3 regions of the Actinoallomurus sp. CA-150999 genome follow, and region 1 is predicted to be linked to each of the others. Evidence: predicted binding sites of a transcription regulator. Region 1 holds the regulator's gene; each other region holds the start of a gene.
The links. The regulator LexA, encoded in region 1, represses DNA repair genes until DNA is damaged. The targets are predictions, from matches to a motif close to TCGAACANNTGTTCGA.
Positions count from the first base shown of each region.

Region 2: the regulator LexA is predicted to act here: its motif matches at 1,296-1,311, upstream of ACQP2O_RS15525 (SAV_6107 family HEPN domain-containing protein).
Region 3: the regulator LexA is predicted to act here: its motif matches at 1,479-1,494, upstream of recA (recombinase RecA).

Region 1 is NZ_CP192063.1:8,646,785-8,650,055, reverse strand. It holds gene leuS (leucine--tRNA ligase) at 1-1,623, shown strand, start outside; gene lexA (transcriptional repressor LexA) at 1,670-2,374, opposite strand; gene nrdR (transcriptional regulator NrdR) at 3,003-3,271, shown strand, end outside.
Region 2 is NZ_CP192063.1:3,256,521-3,259,791, reverse strand. It holds gene ACQP2O_RS15530 (Cmx/CmrA family chloramphenicol efflux MFS transporter) at 1-431, shown strand, start outside; gene ACQP2O_RS15525 (SAV_6107 family HEPN domain-containing protein) at 691-1,074, opposite strand; gene ACQP2O_RS15520 (YbaK/EbsC family protein) at 1,420-1,884, shown strand; gene ACQP2O_RS15515 (CGNR zinc finger domain-containing protein) at 2,059-2,229, shown strand; gene ACQP2O_RS15510 (hypothetical protein) at 2,345-3,271, shown strand, end outside.
Region 3 is NZ_CP192063.1:2,841,534-2,844,804, reverse strand. It holds gene recX (recombination regulator RecX) at 1-193, opposite strand, end outside; gene recA (recombinase RecA) at 233-1,357, opposite strand; gene ACQP2O_RS13555 (ATP-grasp domain-containing protein) at 1,563-2,423, shown strand; gene ACQP2O_RS13550 (hypothetical protein) at 2,492-2,914, shown strand; gene ACQP2O_RS13545 (DUF2079 domain-containing protein) at 2,997-3,271, opposite strand, start outside.

The DNA of each region.
Region 1 (3,271 bases):
GCCGAGTTCGAGGCCTACCGCGACGCGGTAGGGCGCGAGTCGGAGATCGAGCGGCTGTCCGCCGACCGGGAGAAGACCGGCGTCTTCCTGGGCCGCTACGCGATCAACCCGGTGAACGGCGAGCGCATCCCCGTGTGGGCGTCCGACTACGTCCTGGCGGAGTACGGCCACGGCGCGATCATGGCGGTGCCCGCCCACGACCAGCGCGACCTGGACTTCGCCCGCAAGTTCGGCCTGCCGGTCCGCATCGTCGTCCAGACGGGAGAGGCGGACCCGGCCGAGACCGGGGTCGCCACCCCCGGCGAGGGCGAGCTGGTCAACTCCGGGCCCCTGAACGGCCTGGCCAAGGCCGCCGCCATCCCGCGGATCGTCGAGGTCCTGGAGGAGAAGGGCCTGGGCAAGGCCTCCGTCAACTACCGGCTGCGCGACTGGCTGATCTCCCGGCAGCGGTTCTGGGGCACGCCGATCCCGATCATCCACTGTGACGCGTGCGGCGAGGTGCCCGTCCCCGACGAGCAGCTGCCGGTGCGCCTGCCGGACGACCTGCGCGGCGCCGACCTGGCGCCGAAGGGCGTGTCGCCGCTGGCGGCGGCCCACGACTGGGTGAACGTCGAATGCCCCAAGTGCGGTGGTCCGGCCAAGCGTGACACCGACACGATGGACACCTTCGTCGACTCGTCCTGGTACTTCCTGCGGTACTGCTCGCCGGACTACACCGGCGGGCCGTTCGACGTGGAGAAGGTGCGCGAGTGGATGCCGGCCGACCAGTACACCGGCGGTGTCGAGCACGCCATCCTGCACCTGCTGTACGCGCGGTTCTTCACCAAGGTGCTGTACGACATGGGGATGGTGGACTTCACCGAGCCGTTCAAGCGGCTGGTCAACCAGGGCCAGGTCATCCTGAACGGCTCGTCGATGTCGAAGACGACCGGCAACCTGGTCGACCTGGGGGAGCAGATCGGCGAGTACGGCGTCGACGCCGTACGGCTGACGATGCTGTTCTCCGGTCCGCCGGAGGACGACATCGACTGGGCCGACGTGTCCCCGTCCGGCTCGGTGAAGTTCCTGGCCCGCGTGCACCGCGTGGCCGCCGACGTGACCTCCGTGCCCGGGGCCGACCCTGCGGCCGGCGACGTCGAGCTGCGCAAGGTGACGCACCGGACGATCGACGAGGTCACCCGGCTGGTCGAGGCGCACCGGTACAACGTCGCGATCGCGCGGATGATGGAGCTGACCTCCGCCGCCCGTAAGGCCATCGACGCCGGCCCGGGAGGGGCCGACCCGGCGGTGCGGGAGGCGGCCGAGACCCTGGCGGTCATCCTGTCGCTGGTCGCGCCGTACACCGCCGAGGAGATGTGGGAGCGGCTGGGCCGTACGGCTCCGGTGACCAAGGCGGGCTGGCCGACGGCCGAGGCCGCGCTGCTGGTCCAGGAGTCGGTCACCTGCGTCGTGCAGGTGGCGGGCAAGGTCCGCGACCGCCTGGAGGTGTCTCCGGACATCGCCGAGGGCGACCTGGAGCGGCTGGCCCTGGACTCGGAGAAGATCCGGGCGGCACTGGGCGACCGGGGCGTCCGCAAGGTCATCGTGCGTGCCCCGAAGATCGTGAACATCGTGCCCGCCTGACGGGCGAATCCACCCGGGTCGGTCGATGTCGCCGACCCGGGTGGGATCACATCTTGCGCAGGACCGCCACCACGCGGCCGAGGATCGTGGCGTCGTCGCCGGGGATCGGGTCGTACGCCGGGTTGTGCGGCATCAGCCAGACCTTGTCGTCGCGCCGCTTGAGCGTTTTGACGGTGGCCTCGCCGTCGATCATCGCCGCGACGATGTCGCCGTTCTCCGCGACGGGCTGCTGACGCACGACGACCCAGTCGCCGTCGGCGATGGCGGCCTCGATCATCGAGTCACCGGTGACGTTCAGCAGGAAGTGCGTGCCCTCGCCGACGAGCTGCCTGGGCAGCGCGAAGACGTCCTCGACGGCCTCCTCGGCGAGGATCGGGCCACCTGCGGCGATGCGGCCGACTAGCGGGACGTACGCGGGGGCGGGGCGTGCCGGGGCCTCCTGGCCATTGGTGATCTCGTACGCGTCGTGCTCGGACTCGGTGGCGACCGCCGAGGATCCGGGCATGCGGACGACCACCGCGCGCGGCCGGTTCGGGTCGCGCAGCAGGAAGCCCTTGCGCTGCAGTGTCCGGAGCTGGTGGGAGACGCTCGAGGTGCTGGTCAGCCCGACGGCCTCGCCGATCTCGCGCATCGAGGGCGGGTAGCCGCGCCGCTGGACCGAGTCCCTGATCACCTCCAGCACCTTGCGCTGGCGGACCGTCAGCCCGCTCTCGTCGCCTGGGCCGTCCGGCATTTCCCGAACCTTGCTCATGGTGTCTCCGATGGATGTCTTCTGCGGTGACGCGCGGCCGCCGGTATTTCACTCCCGTAGAGGGACGTTATCGCTTCTCCGGGAAATGATCAAACAGGTGTTCGAAAAATGTGGAATTTTACGGTCCGGGCCTATGTCGGCTTTAACTCGTACATGTGTTCGATAATAATTCCTGTCCGGCCGTTGGTGAAGGGCGGATGTCATCGCCGGGCTTCGTCGCACGGTCGGCGCACCGAAGGGGGTGGTCGCCGTCGTGCGCCGGGGCGGGACATGGCAGGCTTGGGCGCTGGGGGTGCGCCCGCGCGAGAGCGCCGGCGCAATGTGATCCACTTCACCGTTCCGACCGTCGGCGGCGTCTCCGCAGGTCGATGAGGGTGAGGCATGTCCTGGCGGCGGATCGTCGCGTCCAGCGGGGGGCGCGACACGCCGGTGGAGGCGGCGGATCTCCTCGTGAGCGGGCTCTTCTCGCCGGGTGCCTCATGTGGGTTGCGATGCCCTCGGTCGGGCTCTACGGTTGGACCACAACATCTAGTAGTTACATGGATGTAGTTCACCATAGGTTGTGGTTACAAGGTGAGGTTCGCGCAGAAGGCGCGTGACTCGCTGTCAGGGGGAGGAGTCCGGAGGCATGCACTGCCCGTTCTGCCGACACACCGACAGCAGGGTCATCGACAGCCGGGCGACCGACGACGGATCCGCCATCCGGCGCCGTCGCTCGTGCCCGGAGTGCGGTCGTCGCTTCACCACCCAGGAGACGGTCCTCATGATGGTCGCCAAGCGCAGTGGCGTCACTGAGCCGTTCTCCCGGGAGAAGATCATCGCTGGAGTGCGCCGGGCGTGTCAGGGCCGTCCCGTGAACGAGGACGCGCTCGCCATGCTCGGGCAGCGGGTCGAGGA
Region 2 (3,271 bases), 5.4 Mb from region 1:
GCCTGTCCGACACGCGGCCGATGCGGGTCCTGGTTCCGGGCGGGATCGCCCTGCTCGCCGGGTGGGTACTCCTGGCCGTGACCGCCGGCAGCCCGGTCGCCGTCTTGGTTCTCGTCTTCGTCCAGGGAACCCTTTCGTTCGCCGTCGGCTCGACGCTGATCGCCCGGATTCTGTACGCGGCGACGGAGGCGCCCTCACTCGGCGGATCCTTCGCGACCGCGGCGCTCAACGTGGGCGCCGCCGCCGGTCCCGCCATCGGCGGCGGCACCATCGCCGCCGGGCTCGGCTACCGCTCGCCGCCGTGGGTCAGCGCCCTGCTCGTCGCGGCGGCCTTCGGCACGGCGGGCCTCGCCCAGGCCGTACGGCGCGTTCGGACCGCACCGCGCGAGGAGGCACCGGCCTCCAAGCCCATCGGGCGGCCGGCTCGGTGACAGCGGTGCGGGATGCGCGGTGCGGAGGCACGGCACGGGGGCGCGGGGCGTGGGGGAACGGCACGCGGCCCGAGGTTCGCGGCGTGCAACGCATGGCACGCAGCACGCGGCTTTCGGCCTGCGACGGGCGGAGCGCCGCCCGGCGGCAGCCGGGCATGGTGTGCGGCCGCGCGGGTCCCGTCGCTTCGGGGGGAGGTCCACGACGGGACCCGCGGGCACGAACCGTGCTCCGGTGAAGAGCCGGTCCCCAGAAGGGGTCTTAGCCGGCGGCGGGCAGCATGGGCTGGCCCGGGACGCCGAGCGTGGTCTCGACGAGTGACACGAAGATCTCCGCGTCGCGCAGGAGCTCATCGGCCTCATCCGCGGTGACCGCGCGCGGCAGGCCGGCCTCCGCCGCGGCGCGCTTGTCCGCGCCGGCGGCGAAGAACGCCGCCCACTCGCGCAGCGCGGGCTCGGCCTCGGGGAGCAGCACCCAGACGCTGCGCGGTCTACCACGGGTGCGCGATCCGGGATCGGCGCGCTCGGCGAGCACGGCTGCGGCGGCGCGCAACGCGGCCAGATGGGCTGCGACATAGCGCAGCGCCGGGGCGGCCGACTCCGCGGCCTCGATCAGGCCGCGCCGGGCCGTCTGAAGGAGTGACATCGCTGATGCGGCGGGCCTGCGCCGTGGCGCGGGACGAAGGGGGGCGGCAGTTGACGACCTTGCGGACATGACATGCCTCCTTCCGCTCGGCGGGCCCGAGGGCCCTGGGGAGGCCGGGCGAAGCGCTTCCCCTCGCCCCGCCCGGCCGTCGCATCTCGCCCGGCATGCGCTGCCCGCGAGAGACGATCCCCTCGGCGCGGGCCGCGAGTCCCGCGCCGTACTCGAACACAGGTTCGAGTACGTACCTCAGTAAAGCGTCCGACGCCGCATTCGTCAACGCGTTCGAATAGATGTGTCGTCGCAGTTCGGAACCTCTTACCTCGCCACCGGCCGTAGGGTGCTGCCATGCACCCCAACGTCGAACATGTCGCCGCCCGCCTGCGCGAACTGGGCGCCACCGGACAGGTCCGCGAGCTTCCGGAGGCCGCCCCGACGGCCGCCACCGCAGCGGCTCAGCTCGGCTGCGACGTCGGCGCCATCGCGAACAGCCTGATCTTCGCCGCCGATGGCGAGCCGCTGCTCGTACTGACCAGCGGAGCGCACCGGGTGGACACCACCGGGCTCGCCGAGCGGATCGGCGTCGCCCGGATCAAGCGGGCCGACCCCGAGTTCGTGCGGGCGGCCACCGGACAGCCCATCGGAGGCGTCGCGCCCCTCGGCCATCCTCAGCCGGTCCGCACGCTCGTCGACGAATGGCTGGCCAAGTACGACGTCGTCTGGGCCGCCGCCGGACACCCGCACACCGTCTTCCCCACCTCGTACGAGGAACTGCTCCGCCTCACGGGCGGCACGCCCGTCGAGGTCGAGTGAGCGGGATCCACGGGGATCAGCGGGCGCCGTGATGGGCCCGGAACGCCGCGCGGATCGCGGCGACGAACTCACCGGGCGATTCGAGCGCGAGGATGTGACCGCCCTCGGCGGTGTAGCCCCGGCCGGGCGGGTGACGCTACTTTCGGCGTCCTTCTCTCGGCCGTGGTCGCGGCGATGACCGATGGCTCATGGCGGCGGATGAAGGCATGCGCGGCCGATGACTGCCGCCATGCCTTTTACGACCACACGCGGAACCGCTCGGGCCGTTGGTGCGACGTGGCGGGGTGCGGGGCCAACGCACGGATGCGCGAATTCCGGCGACGCCGCGGCGGCCTGTCCGCGTGACCGGAGCCGGACGGTCGGTCACGGCATCGGGACCGCGTCGTCGGGGACAACGGCCGACAGGCGGTGATACAACGGTCACCGGAGGTTCTAGCGCACTCTCCGGAGCTGGTGCCCTATGGCTGGACAGGACGGTCTGCGTGCCAGTGCGGCGCGCGACAAGGATTTCGTCGGCATCGACACGGCGGCGATGGCTCAGCTGATCCAGCAGATGACGAGCGCCTCGAACGCCATCACCGCCTGGCTGCGCACCAACGCCGCGCTGCCCCCGAGCGTCCCGCGCACCGGCCTCCGCCAGGCCGCGGCGGTCGAGAGCTGGGTCCGCGCCCAGCCGGGCATGCTGGGCCGCCGACGGGCCTACGCCGACGCGCACCTGAGCAAGGGCGCCGCGGACATGCCCCGGGTCGGCGTGGGCCGGCTCGGCGGCCGTCCGGGCCGTACGACGCCGGCGGGCGCCGGACACACGGTCGGCCACTTCCCCGACGCACACGCGGCGACCCGAGCGGGGGCCGCCGACGCCGCCGCGATCCACGGGGCGATCAGTGCCCACCGGCCGATCCCGGCCGACGTCTGGAAGCGGCTGTCGGCCAACGCCGACGACCCCGACTACGTCAAGGGCCTCTACTCCCGTCTCGGCCCGGCCGGCAGCGCCGACCTGATCGCCGCGGCGCCGGGCCACGAGGCGCGCCTCGCCGCCGTCCGGGAGTCGCTGGGCCTGGCGAGCCATCATCTGCGAATGGACGAGAAGTGGCTCCGCGAACTCCTCGCCGAAGCCTCGCGGAAGGGCGTGCACGACGACGTCGTCCACGTGCTGGAGCACGCCGGGCTCGACCGGCGCGCAAAGGTCGCCCTCGGCCACATCGGGCTGACGCACCTGGCCGCGATCCCATCCGGGCACCGGATCCCCACTCCGCGCCCGCCGCACGAGGCGATGATCCGCCCGGCCGCCACGGACCCCGAGGCTGCGGCCGAGCTCTACACCCGTCACTCCGGGACCGTGCACCGTGCCTTGGCGGCCTGCCCGAGCTCGGCGGCGCTGCAGCAC
Region 3 (3,271 bases), 5.8 Mb from region 1:
AGGATCCCTCGCCGGAACGTCCGGACCTCGCCCCCGTGGAACGGCGGCCGCGTCTCCGGCCCCGCCGCGCCGATCCGCCGCGGGCGGACTCGCCGCCGTCGTCCTCCTGAGCGGCGGCGTCACCAGGGAAGATCTCCGCGCCGGAATCGGCCCGGCGTGGAGCGGGACGCCGCCACCCCTCAGGAGCGTTCATGGGTCAGCCCCTCGGAGCCTCGCCAAGGGCGGCCCGGGATCACACGTCTCCCGGCTTCGGGGTCTTCGCCGCCCGCTTGGCCGGTGCGGCCTTGGTCGCAGCGGCCGCAGCGGGCGCCGCGGGCGCCGCCGCCGCGGGAGCACCCGTCGGCTCGGCCTCGGCGTCGAGCCGCGGACCCACCCCGAGCTTCTCCTTGATCTTCTTCTCGATCTCGTCGGCCATGTCCGGGTTCTCCTTCAAGAACCGCCGGGCGTTCTCCTTGCCCTGACCGAGCTGGTCGTTCTCGTAGGTGTACCAGGCGCCGGACTTGCGCACGAAGCCGTGCTCGACGCCCATGTCGATCAGGCCGCCCTCGCGGCTGATGCCGACGCCGTAGAGGATGTCGAAGTCGGCCACCTTGAACGGCGGGGCCATCTTGTTCTTGACGACCTTGACGCGCGTGCGGTTGCCGACCGCGTCCGTGCCGTCCTTCATCGTCTCGATCCGCCGCACGTCGAGCCGCACCGACGCGTAGAACTTCAGCGCCTTGCCGCCGGTGGTCGTCTCGGGCGAGCCGAACATGACGCCGACCTTTTCCCGCAGCTGGTTGATGAAGACCGCTGTGGTCTTGGTCTGGTTGATGGCGCCGGTGAGCTTGCGGAGGGCCTGGGACATGAGGCGGGCCTGGAGGCCGACGTGGCTGTCGCCCATCTCGCCCTCGATCTCCGCGCGGGGCACGAGGGCCGCGACGGAGTCGATGACGACGACGTCGATCGCGCCGGAGCGGATCAGCATGTCGGTGATCTCGAGGGCCTGCTCACCCGTGTCGGGCTGGGAGACGAGGAGGGCGTCGATGTCGACGCCGATCTTCTTCGCGTACTCGGGGTCGAGCGCGTGCTCGGCGTCGACGAATGCCGCGATGCCGCCCGCCTTCTGCGCGCTGGCCACGGCGTGCAGGGCGAGGGACGTCTTACCGGAGGACTCCGGACCGTAGATCTCGACCACGCGGCCGCGTGGGTAGCCGCCGATGCCCAGGGCGACGTCGAGGGCGATCGAACCACTCGGGATCACCTCGACCGGGGGGCGTCCCTCCTGGCCCAGCCGCATGACGGAACCCTTGCCGAACTGCCGCTCGATCTGCGCGAGCGCCGCCTCGAGGGCCTTCTCGCGATCGTTTGCTGCCATGTGAGGTGTCCCTGTCGGGTCGATGCCTGCTGTTGTCGGGAGCGACGTTACGGGGACCCGCCGACATTTTTCGAGGGCCCGGCCACCACTGTGGACAATGTCGTCGCTTCCTTCACTCTAGCCGAACACACGTTCGATCATGAACGGACGCGCCGATTCACCGGGGAAAGACGGGCTGTCTTGCCCTACGCTGAGGGTCAGGATCATGCCGGTGACCATCCTCATGTGCGCCGACCCGCTGAATCCCCGGCGGGTCGATGAGCACTTCGCCCGGGAGGCCGAGGCCGTACGCGCGCTCGGCGGATCCGTCGCGCTCATCGACCACGACGCGCTGCAGCGCGGCGACGCGGCGACGGCCGTACGCCAGGTGCCCGACGGCCTCGGGACCACGTGGTATCGCGGTTGGATGACCACCCCGGCGCAGTACGCCGCGCTCGCGACCGCCCTGGCCGCCCGGAACGTCGTGCTGGCGGTCCCGCCCGACGGCTATGAGAAGGCGCACGAACTGCCCGGCTGGTACGACACCTTCGCGGGCGTCACTCCGGCGAGCGTATGGCTGCCCCTGCCCCCCGGCGCGACGCCGGCGGCGGACAAGCTGGCCGAGCTCGTACGCCCGCTGGGCTCCGGGCCGGCGGTCGTGAAGGACTACGTGAAGTCGCGCAAGCACGAGTGGGACGAGGCCTGTTTCATCCCCGAGCTCGCCGACGTGGAGCGGCTGCACGCGGTCGTCGCACGCTTCATCGAACTGCAGGGCGACTTCCTCGCCGGCGGCATCGTCATCCGCGAGTACGAGCGGTTCGAGGACGGCGAGGCGCGCGTGTGGTGGGTCGACGGCGAACCGGTGCTGATGGGGCCGCACCCGGACACGCCGGACCGGCATCCCCGCCCGCAGGCGGACCCGATCGCCCCGTGCGTACGGGCGCTCGGCTGCCGATTCATCACCACGGACCTGGCCCGGCGGGCGGACGGGGTCTGGCGGGTGGTCGAGGTCGGCGACGGGCAGGTCAGCGATCTGCCGTCGATCGCCGAACCGGCGGATCTGTACCTGAGCTTCCCGATCAGGTAGTGCCCCGCCGGGGATCACGGCTCTACACTTGCCGGGCATTTGATCCCCTTCTGCGGAGGCTCGCGGCAATGCGCCCGAATGTTCCCCGGCGGCTCGCGCGCTCCGGCGCCGCGTACCTCACCGTCGTGAGCGTGCTGTCGCTCTCGCTCGTCGCCTGTTCCTCGAGTTCGACGAACGCCTACTGCATTGACACGTGGGCGCGGGGCGGCTCCTCGTACCGCGTCGTCTCCGACTGGTACTGCGACAACGGCGGCACGGGCGGCCGCTACCGCTGGTACTACCGGGGCCGGTATCGCAGCGGGTACGTCTCCCGGGGCATCTGGACCCGTCCGCGCGGCAGGATCGTCTCGCGGGGCGGCCGCGTGCTCCAGGGCGGCTCCCGGAAGACCACGACGCGTCAGAAGAGCACCACACACCACTCGACCGGCGGATCGACCCACCACGGTTCGACGAGCCGCAGCCGGACCCGCACCGGCACCCGGCGGCACTGAGGGTCTCACCGCACGACCGAGCCCGCTGACGGCCGAGCGGAGGCGCCACGGGACGTCGAACGCGGCATCGGGTTCCGCTCCCCTACCCTGCGCCTCGCCGGAGCCGACCCGAATCTCGCAGAACCGTCCTGGTCCGGCGGTAGATGGTGATGCCGGCGGCCCGGGCCACGACGCTGTAACCCAGTGAGGGCAGGTCCGCGATCATCGACTGCTCGTACGGCGCGCCGGTGGTCGCGACCCATTCGGGGCGGAACTGCGGGGTGGGCTCGCTGAGGAAGCGGAACACCCGGCAGCGGCCGGTGAGCTGGGGTGCGATGCGGTTGGCGGCTGCCACGTCCGCTTCGTCGGGGATGATCC